One region of the Rahnella aquatilis CIP 78.65 genome, then DNA from elsewhere that is predicted to be linked to it. Evidence: predicted binding sites of a transcription regulator. Region 1 holds the regulator's gene; each other region holds the start of a gene.
What was found. Region 1 encodes CRP, which controls carbon source genes, mostly activating them, when cyclic AMP is high. Its sites were predicted from a motif close to ATGTGANNNNNNTCACAT; they were not measured.
Positions count from the first base shown of each region.

Region 2: the regulator CRP is predicted to act here: its motif matches at 1,751-1,768, upstream of RAHAQ2_RS11755 (arabinose ABC transporter substrate-binding protein).
Region 3: the regulator CRP is predicted to act here: its motif matches at 3,663-3,680, upstream of RAHAQ2_RS03835 (2-hydroxycarboxylate transporter family protein).

Region 1 is NC_016818.1:331,170-336,687, forward strand. Features, by position in the region: gene RAHAQ2_RS01460 (YccS/YhfK family putative transporter) at 121-2,196, opposite strand; gene crp (cAMP-activated global transcriptional regulator CRP) at 2,258-2,890, opposite strand; gene RAHAQ2_RS01470 (OsmC family protein) at 3,254-3,661, shown strand; gene RAHAQ2_RS01475 (phosphoribulokinase) at 3,665-4,534, opposite strand; gene allS (HTH-type transcriptional activator AllS) at 4,670-5,518, opposite strand, start outside.
Region 2 is NC_016818.1:2,596,168-2,601,685, reverse strand. Features, by position in the region: gene RAHAQ2_RS11760 (ribulokinase) at 1-1,616, opposite strand, end outside; gene RAHAQ2_RS11755 (arabinose ABC transporter substrate-binding protein) at 2,034-3,020, shown strand; gene araG (L-arabinose ABC transporter ATP-binding protein AraG) at 3,269-4,855, shown strand; gene araH (L-arabinose ABC transporter permease AraH) at 4,874-5,518, shown strand, end outside.
Region 3 is NC_016818.1:835,108-840,625, forward strand. Features, by position in the region: gene proV (glycine betaine/L-proline ABC transporter ATP-binding protein ProV) at 1-485, opposite strand, end outside; gene RAHAQ2_RS03825 (response regulator) at 1,074-1,787, opposite strand; gene RAHAQ2_RS03830 (ATP-binding protein) at 1,780-3,432, opposite strand; gene RAHAQ2_RS03835 (2-hydroxycarboxylate transporter family protein) at 3,752-5,107, shown strand; gene RAHAQ2_RS03840 (NlpC/P60 family protein) at 5,301-5,518, shown strand, end outside.

The sequences.
Region 1 (5,518 bases):
AGAAACCGAAACTTTCTCAATCCGTTTTAAGCCGTCAGTGCGCGGCATCCGCACTTGAGAAACCGAAATAGCTCCGGCCAATTTTTAATTCGGAGATTTAAAGGGCAATCCCCTTCACGTTCACGCCCGCCGCGTCAGCCAGATACCATGATGTGGCCTCTGCTTCCACGCCAGTGACGAAATGGTATGCATCACGCTGAGATGCGAAATCACGCGCCGCAGATGGCGTTCCATTTCGGTCAGCGGCATATCGGGGTGAAGTTCCGGTGCATTAAACAGATTGTTCTCGCTGCCCGGCCCGTCGTAGAGCAGCCGTTGCTGACAGCTTTGCAGCGCGATTTCGCAGGTCTGTAAATATTCCGTCGCCAGTTTTTCCGGCAGCATGTAATGCTCGCGGGCAAGGATCGTCATCGCGTTGATATGCTCGACCACAAACTGGCTGTGCGTCACCCATAAACGCATGTCCGCCAGATAATGCGAGTTAAACCCCGGTTCCTGCATCGCCTGGTTGAGCGAGGTAAACAGCTTATTGTGTGCCTGATTGACCTGCATACGGGTGTACGCCAGCCTGGCGGTGTCGGGATTTTCCTCAAGCAGCAGGCGGATAGCGTTCTGATAGGTTTCCAGCGCCTGGTGCGCATTCTGGCGCAGCAAACCGCTTTGCCATTGTGGCCACAGCCAGATAGTGCCACCGAATGCCAGTGCGCAGCCGATCAGCGTATCCACCAGCCGCGGTACCAGAAAATGCACGCCATTCATCGCCAGCAACTGCAGGGTATACACTGCCGTCACCGTCATGCCGACCATCGCCAGCCCGTAGTTTTTGCGTAAAACCGTATAGGACAACAGCGTGATCAGCAGCATGTACAGCAACGTGGTGCCTTCCGGCAACTCCAGTTTTAACAACCCTGAGGCAATCAGTAATCCGGCCAATGTGCCCAGCGCACGGTGCTGGATCCGCACGCGCGTGGCGTTATAGCCGTTCTGGCTGACCAGCATAATAGTCAGCAAAATCCAGTACGGTTTGGGCAGATTGAAAAACAGCCCCAGACTGCTGCCAATCGCCAGAATAATGCCCAGACGCGCGGCATTGCGCAGGGCCACGGATTTGAATGAGAGATAACTTTTCAGCGCAGGCCAGAAGGGCAGACGCGGCTGAGTGTTCATCAGATCGCGCCGGTACAACGGGCGCTGGGTGCGCAGCAGACGCGCGATACGGCTGAAATGGTAATAACAAAACTGGCCGACCGGATTGTCCGGGTTACGCGCGGCGATTTTCTCCAGCGCGGTCAGCTCATTGGCCATCGTAAAGCGCTCGGATAAGCGATGATAAAGGATATCGTCGGCAATCACCCGCAGACGGGCGGAAATCACCTGCGCATTGCGACGGATAACCGCTTCGGCATGGCTTTCCTCGACCAGTTTCTGTACTTCCTCCGGCTGATGGAGGCTGACGGTAATGTGCTCCTGCAAATCGAGTGCGACCTGAAAACGCTGAAACAGCCGCTTATGGTGATGATGATGTCCGTGCTGGGGCAACATGTGCAGTTGCTGATAAAGCAGGGCAATCAGGTCGATAACCTGCTGCTGGCGGGTCAGCAACGGCGGCAAAGCGGTTTCGGGATCGGTATGTTGCGTCAGCAGGCTGTACTTGGCTTCGAAATAATCCGCGAGTTGCAGATAGAGCTGGCTGAGCGTTTCGCGCATCGGTTGTTCTTTCGAAATACGAAACCACGCCCAGTTAAACAATCCGTACCAGGCGGTGCCGGCAGCGAACAGCACCGGGGCCTGCCACATCGGGCGCACGCCCACCATGCTCAGCGTGAAGATAGTTGCCACCAGCGCGCCGGGTAACAGACGCGCATGCAGCGGGCTGATTTCACCGGTGACACCGAGCAGTAACGCCAGCGACAGCATAATGAGCGGCAGCGGAACGTGCCAGTTTTCCAGCATCAGTTGCAGCAGAATACTGCTCACGGCAAAGAGTGAACCGCCGACGAGCAGGCGTTTGAAAAAGCGTTTGTGCGGAGTATCCAGACCGGCGATGTTGCAACAGGCCGGACAGAGAGAAAACAGCAGCCCCATTTGCAGATTGCCGAACAACCAGCAAATGCTGACAGGCAGGCACAACACCAGCGTCTGGCGCAGCGCGTAGTTCACTTCAGGATGGTAAAACAGTCTTCGCCATAGCGTCATGGGTAAAGCTTAGCCCATAAAAAAGGCGCGACAGTGTTCTGCCGCGCCAATTTTTGAGGGATTAACGTGTGCCGTAAACGACAATCGTTTTACCGTGTGCGGAGATCAGACTCTGATCTTCCAGCATTTTGAGGATTCGTCCGACTGTTTCACGTGAACAACCGACGATTTGGCCAATTTCCTGACGGGTAATCTTGATTTGCATCCCGTCCGGATGGGTCATTGCATCAGGCTGTTTAGCCAGATTAAGCAAGGTTTGAGCGATACGACCGGTTACGTCGAGGAAGGCAAGGTTGCCGACTTTCTCTGACGTCACTTGCAGACGGTTGGCCATCTGCGCGGAGAGGCGCATCAGAATATCCGGGTTAACCTGAATCAGCTGGCGGAATTTTTTATAAGAAATTTCAGCCACTTCACAGGCAGTTTTAGCACGTACCCAGGCACTGCGTTCCTGACCTTCTTCGAAGAGTCCCAGCTCGCCGATGAAGTCACCTTGGTTAAGGTAGGACAGTATCATTTCCTTGCCTTCTTCATCTTTAATCAGGACAGCAACTGACCCTTTCACGATGTAGTAAAGCGTTTCGGCTTTTTCACCCTGGTGAATCAGCGTACTTTTAGAAGGATACTTATGTATATGACAGTGAGACAGGAACCATTCAAGAGTCGGGTCTGTTTGTGGCTTGCCGAGAACCATTTGCTATTATCCTCTGTTGTTATCGCTGCCCAAAATCACAGGGCTCAGAGTTCCCTGTACGGCACTTCAAAATCCAAAGCGCCCTTTCAGCATATAACTCCCCAGAAATGCTGCAAGCGGATGTCGGAGTGCAACAGCCTGTTTATTGCTGTTATCACCGTGGGTTCTGTTCTTAAACCGCAAAAACCGTCACCGCAATTTACTGGAAAGTATGTTTCGGCTTTGTTTGTAGCACAGGTTTGAGATGCTGTCTTCTGTTGTCTCGCTTCAGCATGATGGCGATCGGGTTACGTTGCCAGATTTTAGGTGAAAGGGTACTCTGAGAGCAGATTTCGATAAGTTTATTCACCGGGAGAATAGTTCATGCATGCACGTGTCAAATGGGTTGAAGGGCTGACATTTTTAGGTGAGTCTGCATCGGGTCATCAGATTTCAATGGATGGCAATGCGGGTGATAAAGCCCCAAGCCCGATGGAAATGTTACTGATGTCCGCAGGCGGTTGCAGCGCAATCGATGTGGTATCAATTTTACAAAAAGGCCGTAATGACGTGCGTGATTGTGAAGTGAAGCTGACCTCACAACGCCGCGAAGAAGCGCCGCGCCTGTTCACGCACATTAATCTGCATTTTATCGTCACCGGGAAGGACCTGACCGATAAGATTGTCGAACGTGCGGTCAGCCTGTCTGCCGAAAAATACTGTTCTGTGTCTCTGATGCTGGGTAAAGCGGCCACCATCACCCACAGCTTTGAAGTGATTGCAGCCGAATAAAGTTTACTCGATCTTCTTGCCTTCCATCAGGCGTTGCACCAGCGGCGCCATGATCAGCTCCATCGCCAGCCCCATTTTGCCGCCCGGCACCACCAGCGTTTTGATGTGCGAGATAAACGACCCCTGTAACATCGCCAGCAGATACGGGAAATCGATGTCGTCCAGCCCCTGGAAGTGGATCACCACAAAGCTTTCATCCAGCGACGGAATGGCTTTTGCTGCGAACGGGTTTGAAGTGTCGATAGTTGGCACGCGCTGGAAGTTGATGTGCGTGCGGGAAAACTGCGGCGTAATATAGCTGATGTAGTCATCCATCGAACGCACGACGGAATCCATCACCGCTTCACGGGAATGCCCGCGCTCGCCGGTATCGCGCACCAGTTTCTGGATCCACTCCAGGTTAACGATGGGCACTACGCCGACCAGCAAATCGACCTGTGCGGCGACGTCAATTTTGTCTGCCACTACGCCGCCATGCAGACCTTCATAGAACAAAATGTCTGTCGGTTCCGGCAATGCCTGCCACGGCGTAAAGGTACCCGGCACCTGATTGTAGGGAACGGCTTCGTCATAAGTATGCAGATACTTACGTGAACGACCCGTGCCGGTTTCTCCGTATTCGATAAAGCTTTTTTCCAGTAAACCAAAGTCATTGGCTTCCGGTCCGAAATAGCTGATATGACGGCCGAGATCGCGCGCTTTGCGTATTGCCGCATCCATTTCAGGACGAGTGAAATGATGAAAACTGTCGCCTTCCAGTTCCGCCGCGCGCAAACCAAGCTGCTGAAATATTTTACGAAATGCCACGCTGGTGGTTGTGGTGCCGGCACCGCTCGAACCGGTCACGGCAATAACAGGATGTTTGGCTGACATAATGCGCTGTTCTCCATAAAGGTGATGCAGGCAGGCGAGACGCGGTCTTTTCTGTGGTCGAAGATCTGGCGTCAAGGCTGCGCATAATTAAGCCTATTGTTACCATATTTATTCGCGAAGCCAAAGAGGGCATCACTATTCTAAACCCGCCAGCAACGGTTGGATCAGCGGGTCTTTCTGGTGGAACAGAGAAACAATGTCATGCAGCGCCTTGCCTGTGTACTCCTTTTTCCACGCCAGACTGAGCGGGGAAGGGGCGCGCGGATAGCGGATTTGCCGGGCGATCAGCTCGCCGCTGTCGAGATACGGCTGGCACAGATGGCGCGGCAGAAAACCGATACCCATTCCCTTCAGGTGACAGGCCAGTTTAGTCGCCACATCTGCCACGATGATCTGCCGTTGCCCGGTCAGCAACCAGGCCACCCGCTTGTTCAGATGGCGCGAGGTGTCTTCCACATTGATGGCAATGTACTGACGCAATACCGCTTCTTCCAGCATGCCAGTGATGTGCTGCAACGGATGAAAGGGCGCATGAACAAAAACCCAGTCCACTTCACCCAGCGGCAGCAGATTCACGGCGTTAGAAAGGGATTCGGTACCGGTCACGCCAATCGCCAGCTGAAAATCTTCGTACAGCAGCGTATCCCATACCCCCATGTAAATCTGCCGTGTGAAAGTGAACTGCGTGAACGGGTAGCGCTGCGTCAGAGAGCTTAATAACGCTGCCAGAGCTTCAGGGCAGTACATCAGATTGTTCACCACCACATTCAGCTGGCGCTCAATGCCGTCGTTAATCTGCTGCAATTCGGCCGGTACACCCTCCAGCCAGGTTAGCCACTGGCGACATCGTTCAAGCAGGTGCTGTCCGGCGGGCGTCAGCGACACCGTGCGGGTCGTGCGGTTGAGCAATAACGTCCCGGTACTGTCTTCCAGCATCTTAATTCGATAGCTGATGGTCGCAGGCGTTTTATGCAGCATCTCTGC
Region 2 (5,518 bases), 2.3 Mb from region 1:
TACAGGCGCTGATATTGCTCAACGCGTTGCGGATCCGGCGTCAGCGTACGTTCGATGCTGCAGGCCATTTTTTCCTGTGCGGCAGGGACATCGTTGAACTCCCCGGCCGCGACGGCGGCAAAAATTGCAGCACCCAGCGCGCAGCACTGATCCGAGGCGACAATTTGCAGCGGACGGTTCATCACATCGGCGCAAACCTGCATGATGACCGGCGATTTACGCGCGATACCGCCGAGGGTCAGCACGTTTTCCACCGGAATATCCTGTTGTTCGAAACATTCCATGATGGCGCGGGCACCAAAAGCGGTTGCCGCGATAAAGCCGCCGAACAGTTCCGGCGCTTCTGTGCCCAGATTGATATCGGTAATGACACCTTTCAGACGCTGGTTGGCAAACGGTGTACGGCGGCCGTTAAACCAGTCGAGCACCAGCGGCAGGTGATCCAGTTTCGGATGAGCGGCCCAGGCCGCAGTGAGATCGGTCAGCAGATTTTTTTGCAGGCTGGTCAGTTGCGGTGCCATTTCCGGATGCGCTTTGGCTGCCTGAATCAGCGGCCAGCTCAGCAGGCGACTGAACCAGGCATACATGTCGCCGAAAGCGGATTGTCCGGCTTCCATCCCGATCATTCCCGGTACCACGCTGCCTTCGACCTGGCCGCAGATCCCGGCAATGGCGCGGTCATTGACGCGTTCTTTATCGGCGATCAGAATGTCGCAGGTGGAGGTGCCGATCACTTTGACCAGTGTATAAGGTTGTGCGCCCGCGCCGACTGCGCCCATGTGGCAGTCGAATGCGCCGCCCGACAGCACCACGCTGGCCGGTAAGCCAAGGCGTTCTGCCCATTCAGGTGTCAGTGTGCCAACAGCCTGTTCGGCAGTGACTGTGTCGGTAAACAACGGATACGGCAGGTGTTCAACCAGCAGCGGATCGAGAGCGGCAAAGAACTCTTTTGGTGGCAGGCCGCCCCATGAGGGATGCCAGAGCATTTTGTGTCCGGCGCTGCAACGACCGCGCACCACTTTGTCCGGCGCGGTGGTACCGGAAAGCAGGGCGGGCACCCAGTCGCATAATTCGACCCATGACGCGGCCGCATGTTTAACCGCAGCATCTTCACGGGAGACGTGCAGGATTTTTGCCCAGAACCATTCTGAGGAGTAAACACCGCCGATATAGCGGGAATAGTCGGGGAAATCACCGCTGCGACACAGACGGTTGATCTCCTCGGCTTCTTCTATGGCTGTGTGATCTTTCCAGAGCACAAACATGGCGTTCGGGTTTTCGGCAAATTCCGCTTTCAGTGCCAGAATGTTGCCTTCCTGATCGACAGGAGCGGGGGTTGAGCCGGTAGAATCAACACCGATACCCACCACGCGGGCAGCACGTTCGCTGCCCAGACGTTGCACAACATTTTTAATCGCCTGTTCCATTGCCTCTATATAGTCGAGCGGGTGGTGGCGGAACTGATTTTTTGCCGCATCACAATAGCGACCTTCGTTCCAGCGCGGATAATAAACCACATCGGTTTCCATCTCGGCACCGGTCTGACAATCCACAGCCAGGGCACGGACGGAATCGCTGCCAAAATCAAGACCAAGAGCAATCGCACCTTGCGTCATTCTTTCTCACTCCTTCAGGTTTGCCGTAGTCATTACGGCGGCGAATCGAATTGCTACAACAGTAGGAGGATGCAAAAAAGTGAGTGAGGAGGCGTTAGCTGGAAGTATGCACAAATCTGCTCCCAATGATGTTTCTGTGAGGTTGGTCAAATGTTAGCGTTTGGCTAAAATCGCTATATCTATGCACAAACCTGCTGTTTTCCCGCCGTGTGATAGCGCTCTACATTCCGTTGCAAAATTACCGCTAAAACTTAACCCGTCTTACAAGAGAGTGTGACGTAAATCCTCTATAAAACCGGACTTCGCCGCACTTTCACTTTGTTTCTTTACGCTACTGATAACGTTTTCACGATTGCGGTAAACCACCCGATGTAAGACTGCGATTGTGAAAAACAACAATAAAAGTCGGAGAACATCATGCATAAATTCACTAAGGCATTAGCGGCGGTCGGGTTAGCTGCCCTTATGTCACATTCAGCTATGGCAGCCGAGAATCCGAAGCTGGGATTCCTGGTTAAACAGCCGGAAGAGCCGTGGTTCCAGACTGAATGGCGGTTCGCAGATAAAGCCGGTAAGGATCTCCACTTCGACGTCATTAAAATCGCCGTGCCGGATGGTGAAAAAACGTTGAATGCAATCGACAGCCTGGCGGCCAACGGGGCGAAAGGTTTTGTCATCTGTACGCCGGATCCGCGTCTCGGACCTGCCATCATGGCGAAAGCGCGCAGCTATGACATGAAAGTCATCCAGGTAGATGACCAGTTTGTGAATGCCAAAGGCAAGCCGATGGAAGAAGTGCCGTTAGTCATGATGGCCGCGACCAAAATCGGCGAACGTCAGGGGCAGGAACTGTACAAAGAAATGCAAAAGCGTGGCTGGAAAGTCGCTGATACCGGCGTCATGGCCATTACCGCAGATGAGCTGGATACCGCGCGCCGCCGCACATCCGGTTCAATGGACGCGCTGAAAGCCGCCGGATTCCCGGAAAAACAAATCTATAAAGTCCCGACCAAATCCAACGACATTCCGGGTGCGCTCGATGCCGGTAACTCCCTGCTGGTGCAACATCCTGAAGTGAAAAACTGGCTGATCATCGGCATGAACGACAACACCGTATTGGGTGGCGTACGTGCAACAGAAGGTCAGGGCTTTAAAGCGGCAAACGTCATCGGTATCGGCATCAACGGTGTGGATGCGGTGAATGAGTTGTCAAAAAGTGCCCAGACCGGTTTCTACGGTTCCCTGTTACCTAGCCCGGATATCCATGGTTATAAAAGTATCCAGATGCTGAATGAATGGGTTACCAAAGGCGTTGAACCACCGAAATTTACTGAAGTGACTGATGTTGTTCTGATTACCCGCGATAACTTCAAAGAAGAGTTGAAGAAGAAAGGTCTTATGTGATCTTCAGATGTGGTTGAAACAAGCAATACCCCTAAATAATTCGAGTTGCAGGAAGGCGGCAAGTGAGCGAGTCCCGATGAGCTTACATAAGTAAGTGATTCGGGTGAGTAAGCGTAGCCAACGCATCTGCGACTTGAAGTATGAAGGGGAGAGACGCTGCTGCATGGCGGACGACAGGAAGTTTTACGAACTGTTTTCTGCTGTGCAGCGGCGTGCATCCATACTTAATCAACTTCCAGGTAGCCACTATGACTCAGCAATCTTTCGATAATAAGACGCCTTTGCTGACACCGTCACTGACGGAGTTTGATGCGGCCAGGCCGTATCTGGAATTCCATGACATTGGCAAAACTTTTCCGGGCGTGAAAGCGCTGGACGGTATTTCATTCAATTGTTACGCCGGACAAATTCATGCGCTGATGGGAGAAAACGGGGCGGGGAAATCCACGCTGCTGAAGATCCTCAGCGGGAATTATCAGCCTTCCCAGGGCCATATTCACATCAAAGGCCAGCCGGTCGCGTTCAGCCATACCACGGATGCGCTCGATGCCGGTGTGGCGATCATTTATCAGGAATTACATCTGGTGCCGGAAATGACGGTGGCAGAGAACATTTATCTCGGACAGTTGCCGAGCAAACACGGTTTTGTGAACCGCAAATTGCTGCGCTACGAAGCCAAACTTCAGCTTGAACATCTCGGCCTGGATATCGACCCGGATACGCCGCTGAAATATCTCTCCATCGGCCAGTGGCAGATGGTGGAAATTGCCAAGGCGCTGGCGCGCAATGCCAAAATCATTGCATTCGACGAGCCTACCAGTTCGCTTTCTGCGCGCGAAATTGAACAGTTGTTCCGTGTTATCCGTGAGTTACGGGCTGAAGGTCGCGTAATTTTGTATGTCTCGCACCGTATGGAAGAAATTTTTGCATTAAGTGACGCTGTCACCGTTTTCAAAGACGGACGTTACGTTAGTACCTTCGACGACATGACGCAGGTGGATAACAGCAAACTGGTACAGGCGATGGTTGGCCGTAATCTTGATGACATTTACGGGTACGCGCCACGTCCGCACGGCGAAATCCGCCTTGAACTGGATGAGGTAAAAGCACCGGGCGTGAGAACCCCGGTGAGCCTGACGGTGCGTCAGGGCGAAATCGTCGGCCTGTTCGGGCTGGTGGGTGCAGGGCGCAGTGAGCTGATGAAAGGATTATTCGGCGGCACGCGTATTACCGGCGGCACCGTCCGGCTGGACGGCGTGGCACTGAATATCCGTAAACCGGCAGACGCGATCCGCCAGGGCATCATGTTGTGCCCGGAAGACCGCAAAGCTGACGGCATTATTCCTGTGCACTCGGTGCGCGACAACATCAACATCAGCGCCCGTCGCAAAACGGTGAAAGCAGGGTGCCTGATCAACAATGCCTGGGAAGCGAAAAATGCGCGTAAACATATCGATGCGCTGAATATCAAAACCCCCAGCGACCAGCAGCTGATCATGAACCTTTCGGGGGGCAATCAGCAAAAAGCCATTCTGGGCCGCTGGTTGTCGGAAGACATGAAAGTCATTTTGCTGGATGAACCGACGCGCGGTATTGACGTTGGCGCCAAGCATGAAATCTACAATGTGATTTATTCACTGGCAAAACAGGGTATTGCGGTGCTGTTTGCGTCCAGTGATTTACCGGAAGTGCTGGGTCTGGCCGACAGAGTGGTGGTGATGCGCGAAGGCGCAATCTCCGGCGAACTGTTGCATGACGACGCCACCGAAGAAAAAGCGCTGGGGCTCGCTATGTTGCGAACACCTGTTCTTGATTCTGCCCATGACGCTGCCTGACTGAGGAGCAAAAATATTATGTCGAGTATGACAACCAATTCAGCCAAACCGGATCAACCTTCAGCAGCCTCACGCGGCGGCCAGGGTCTGATGCGTATCTGGGACAGTTACGGCATGTTAGTGGTGTTCGCCGTGCTGTTTATCGCCTGTACCATTTTCGTGCCAAACTTCAGTTCTTTCATCAACATGAAAGGGCTGGGGCTGGCGATTTCGATGTCCGGCATGGTGGCCTGCGGGATGCTGTTCTGTCTGGCTTCCGGTGACTTCGACCTGTCAGTTGCGTCGGTGATTGCCTGTGCGGGTGTCACCACCGCCGTGGTTATCAATATGACCGAAAGCCTGTGGATTGGCGTTGCTGCCGGTTTACTGCTCGGGATGCTGACCGGTTTGCTCAACGGTTTTGTTATCGCCCGCCTGAAAATCAATGCGCTGATCACCACGCTTGCCACCATGCAGATTGTGCGCGGTCTGGCGTATATCATTTCTGACGGTAAAGCGGTGGGCATCGAAGACGAACGTTTCTTCACCCTCGGTTACGCCAACTGGCTGGGGCTGCCTGCGCCAATCTGGCTGACGGTCGGCTGTCTGATCATCTTCGGTCTGTTGCTGAACAAAACCACCTTCGGGCGTAACACGCTGGCGATTGGGGGTAATGAAGATGCG
Region 3 (5,518 bases), 500 kb from region 1:
GGATAAGAGTTGGCATAGTTTTCCAGCCCGACCTGACGCAGTGCATCAATCGCTTTGGCATTGCGCTCTTCCACCGGCACACCTGCCAGCTCCATACCAAACGCCGTGTTGTTCAACACGGTCAGGTGTGGCATCAGCGCAAAAGACTGAAACACCATACTGATTTTGCTGCGGCGTACCTGGCGTAATTTTGCTTCTGAGATTTTGGCGATATCTTCGCCGTCGATCAGGACTTCGCCGCGGGTGGGCTCTATCAGACGATTGAGAAGGCGTACCATGGTGGATTTACCGGAACCGGATAACCCCATGATGACGAAAATCTCGCCTTCTTCAATGGCCAGACTGGCATTCTTAACGCCAAGTGAAAGACCTGTTTTCTCAAAAATTTCTTCTTTACCCTTGCCTGCGTCAATCATCTTGAAAGCGCGATCCGGGTTTTCGCCAAATACCTTATAAAGGTTCTTTACTTCGATTTTAATTGCCATGCAATATGCATTCCTTGGATATAAATAGCCGTATCGGCTCGATGTCTAATTTTTGTGTTGGACCGTATAGGGTTTTGCCTGTTACCAAATAGTGAACGCGTTATACCCTAACACATCGAAATTCTGAGACAAGTCTCAATGTTTCCGGAGAATATTCATGGTTGGTTTTCCGGTTACGTATTTATCTGTATTTTCGGTGGTTAATTTCATTCAGCATGCGTTGACAATTAATGACAAATTACCGCGTGTCTTCGTTTGAGGTTTTTACCTAATTCCCCGGCGGAAATATGCGCTGTAAATATAATTAATTATATGATTTAATTGAAATTAATGACTTTTGTTTGAGCGAAATTTTGGGGTGTAATAATTGCGTGATTTAAATGAAATTAATGCGTAACCCTCACGGCGTGTTGACAGGTGTAAATAGAGATTTCAGATTTATGTGAAAGCCGTGAATTTACCGGTTGTCTGAAAGATGAATGCACAGTGAAATAATAGTCTGAACCGGCAGGGGAAGCCGGAAATTCGCCGGTGATGACACCGGCAGAGAGTGTGAAATTCGTCCAGTGAAACAGCCAGAATTCGGCATCAGGAAGATGGTTTGCCGTCATCGGCTATTTTTCGATACAGGCGCCTCGGATGTCCGATATTTCCGTACTGCATCTCCACGGCGATAAAGCCAATTTCCACACAGTATTCGAGATAACGGCGACCTGTCGTTTTGCTGATCCCAACTTCTTCCACCACCTGTTCGACCGACCAGCTGACGTCAGGTCTGGCGGTAAAAGCACGCTGAACCAGTTCCAGTGTATTCGGCTCAATGCCTTTGGCGGAAGGCGCTGACGGCGCATCGGTAGCGGGCAGATTGAACAGTTTATCCAGCGCCCGTTGATCAACCACTTTGACATTACGCAGGGTTTGCACCAGTTGCATAAAGCGTTCAAGCGAACTGCGCAGACGATGGAATGACACCGGCTTGATAATGTAATCGAATGCGCCACTGCGCATCGCCTGACTACAGGTTTGCATATCGCTGGCGGCGGTAATGAAAATCACCGAGCAATCGACGCTTTTCAGCAACGGGCTGTCGATCAAATCGACCCCCTGACCGTCGGGCAAATAGTTATCCAGCAAGATCAGCCGTGGCTGATGCTGCCGCAGCAGGGAACGCGCCTGTTCCAGCGTGGCCGCAATACCGACCACGCGCAGATTGAAATTTTGCTCGATAAAGTCACGATGCAGACCGGCCAGATGCGGCTCATCTTCCACAATCACGACATCGAGTGCGCTGCTGTTATTCATGGTTCTGTCCTGTTGAGGCTTCCGCCGGGTACGGGATAAAGACTGAAAATATCGTACCTTGCGGCGTGTTGTCTGAGATTTCGATGCTGCCACCCGCCTGACGGACATAACCGGCCACCAGATACAGGCCGATACCGTGTTCTGCGCCTGTGGCGTCCTGCCCGCTGGAAGGCTTGCTGGTGACGCCTTGTTCAAACAGGTGCGGCTTAAGTTCGTCTTCCACACCGCTGCCCTGATCGGCGACTTCAATCAGCAGCTCACGGTTCCTGTCGGAAATATACAATTCGACCGGTGCCGGTGGCGTCAGTGCTTTCAGCGTGGCATCCACGGCGTTATCCAGCAAATTACCCATCACTGACATCAGTTCGGTTTCACTGATGGTCGCCGGAATGCGGGTTAGCTGACAAGCGGGGTCGAAACTCAGCCCGACACCTTTTTCGCGCGCGCTGACGTATTTTCCCAGCAGCAGGCCGCACAGCGCCGGCGAGGTAAAGCGCGCCGAGACGAAATCCAGTACCGCCTGCGCGCCTTGCGACTGTGCCTGAATATAGTGCATGGCGTCGTCGTAACGCTGCATTTGCAGCAAGCCTGCCAGCGTAGCGGTCCAGTTCAGTTGTTCATGGCGCATGATGCGCAGATTATCGGCGTAGCGTTTCACCTGACTCAGCTGGCTGCTCAGTGTATTAATGTCGTTTTTATCGCGGAAACTGAATACCCAGCCACTTTCTGCACCGGGTTCAAGTTCGATTGGCACACGATTGACGATCACCTGGCGCTGATTAAGTACCGTAATCTGATCATGCTGGCTGTTATTTTCACTGACCCCGCTTTGCGTAAAAAATGCGGGTGGCGTATGCAGTACCTCCGCCAGCGGTTTCCCCAGCAATTCGTTTTCGGGCTGGCGGATATCCAGTAACTCGCGTGCGGCACGGTTAATCAAAATCAGCTGTTTTTCAGCGTTAACAGCAAATACGCCCTCATACATGGCTTCCAGCAACGCTTTTTGCTGGCGAACCAGCAGGGCGATAGCTTTGGGCTCCAGCCAGAACATCTGTTTTTTAACGTTGCGGGTAAACATCCATGAAAAAATAAACAGCAGTAATAAAAGCAGCAAACCGTATAAACCGGCCTGCGCCAGACGGCGGCCATTAATATTATCGATGTAAGACGTGAGATAACCGACCGAGACAATACCGATCACCTGATTATTCGCATCCAGAATCGGGGCTTTGCTGCGCAAGGAAACGCCAATGCCGCCCTGACGCACAGAAATAATGGTTTTACCGGCCAGCACACCGGCGTTATCACCGCCAATCATCGGCAGGTCTATGCGCTCCGGCGATTCGGAATGATAAAGATGCAGCTCGCGGGTATCGCCGATAACGATATAACTGGCGTCACTTTTATCGCGTAATGGCTGGATAAGTTGTGCGATACCGGGGATATCCCGCGTCTTAACTTTCTGCGCCAGCCCCGGCATCAGCGCGATCTCGCTGGCCTGAACCCGCGCTCGCTGACCGAGATCATGATGCAACTGGCGGTCGATAATATGAAATAAAATAGCCCCGAGCAGTGCCAGCAACACGCAGGAAAATACCACCAGAGATAAAAATAGTTTTACCTGAAAAGGTAATCTGAATTTCATACGACCTGCTGCAAGGCGAACCTGAGATAGACATTCAATAAGCCTATCACGGCGAAATGTGAGTCGTAATCGCAGAGAATCGGAGTTGTGAACAGAAGATTAAAATAATGATTATTTCACACAGTAATAACAGGGTTAATAGCGGTATTTACTACTAATCTTATAATCCTTATAAATCAGGGTGCATTAACACCATAAACACCATAACAACCTTTATCCCTGCGATTTTAATTTGAACAACCTCACATCCGGCTGACCGGCTGTTTTCATATGCTCAGACCCTCAATAAGAAAAGTATTCAGAAAAAAGAGGCAATGTCATGAGCACAACCGACGATTCCTACATCGCTGTCAAAGAAACGAAAACCTCCGGCCTTTCAGCCAGACAAAAATGGTGGCACATTCTGGATAACTACAAGATAGGTATTATCCCGCTGCCCTTTTTCCTGCTGGCGGGGGTGCTGATCCTGCTTGACTGCCTGAACGGCAAGTTGCCGGGTGATATCGTGGTGATGGTCGCCACGCTGGCCTTCTTTGGTTTTGCCTGCGGTGAATTCGGGAAACGCTTACCGGTGGTGGGTAAACTGGGGGCCGCGGCGATTTGTGCCACTTTTATTCCTTCGGCGATGGTGCATTACGGCCTGCTGCCGGATGTTGTTGTTGATTCCACAGTCAAATTCTATAAATCCACCAATATTCTCTACCTTTATATCTGCTGCATTATTGTCGGCAGCATTATGAGCATGAACCGTCAGGTGCTGATCCAGGGCTTTATGCGTATTTTCGTACCGATGCTGTGCGGGGAAGTGGTCGGCATGATTGCCGGTATGGCGATGGGCACTGTGTTAGGTTTACCGCCAATGCAAACCTTCTTCTTCCTGATCCTGCCGATCATGGCTGGCGGTGTAGGGGAAGGTGCGATCCCGCTGTCGATGGGTTACGCGACCATTCTGCATATGGAGCAGGGCGTGGCGCTTGGGCGCATTCTGCCGATTGTGATGCTTGGCGGTCTGACGGCTATCGTGCTGGCGGGCGTACTGAACCAGCTTGGAAAACGTTATCCACATCTGACGGGCGAAGGCCAGCTCATGCCGTCGAAAAAAGGCCAGATGGGCAGTGGCACCGATGAATTTGAGGGCAATCCGGGCGTCAACGCGCTGGCCTGTGGGGCACTGCTGGCGATCCTGCTGTACATGGTCGGCATGCTGGGTCAGAAATGGATCGGCCTGCCGGCGCCGGTCGGCATGCTGTTTGCGGCGGTACTGGTGAAACTGGCGAACGGCGTCTCGCCGACCATCCAGCACGGTTCAATGACGGTGTATAAATTCTTCCGTACGGCGGTAACTTATCCGGTGTTGTTCGCGGTGGGTGTAGCGATCACGCCGTGGCAGGAACTGATCAACGCTTTCACCCTTCAGAACCTGCTGGTCATTGTGACCACGGTGATGGCGCTGGTGGGCACCGGTTTTTATGTGGGTAAGAAAATTGGTATGCACCCTATCGATGTGGCGATTGTCTCCTGCTGCCAGAGCGGGCAGGGCGGCACTGGCGACGTGGCGATTCTGACATCCGGCAACCGCATGACGCTGATGCCTTTCGCGCAAATCGCTACCCGTATCGGCGGTGCCATCAACGTTTCTGTCGGTCTGTTTGTTCTGGCGAAGTTCTTCTCATAACATCTTCACCCACCCCTTCAGCCTGAGGGGGGGGGGTCCTGAGAAAAAATCCCCAGTCCAATTTTGGACTCAATTCAACCTGCTTATTTATTGTTCAGCGGTTATTATTTGCGCACTCAGAGACGAGTCACCCGCCCCGTGAGCAGGTTCCCACGTAAGGAAGAGCACTATTTTTTGACCAAAGAATCCACGCATGTTCCGTATTAAATCGCTTGTTTCTGCTTTACTACTTCTCGTTACCGGTTTGTTTAGCATCCAGTCCTTTGCTTTTGATATGCCAAAAGAATTTGAGTCTATGGACAGCTATAAATTTTTTCATGGCGAACTTTTTAATGAAAAAGGATCCCCCGTGACTGCGGTCAATGCGGGCAACTCAGAAAATATTAAAAGCGCCCTGCTGGCTGAATATCC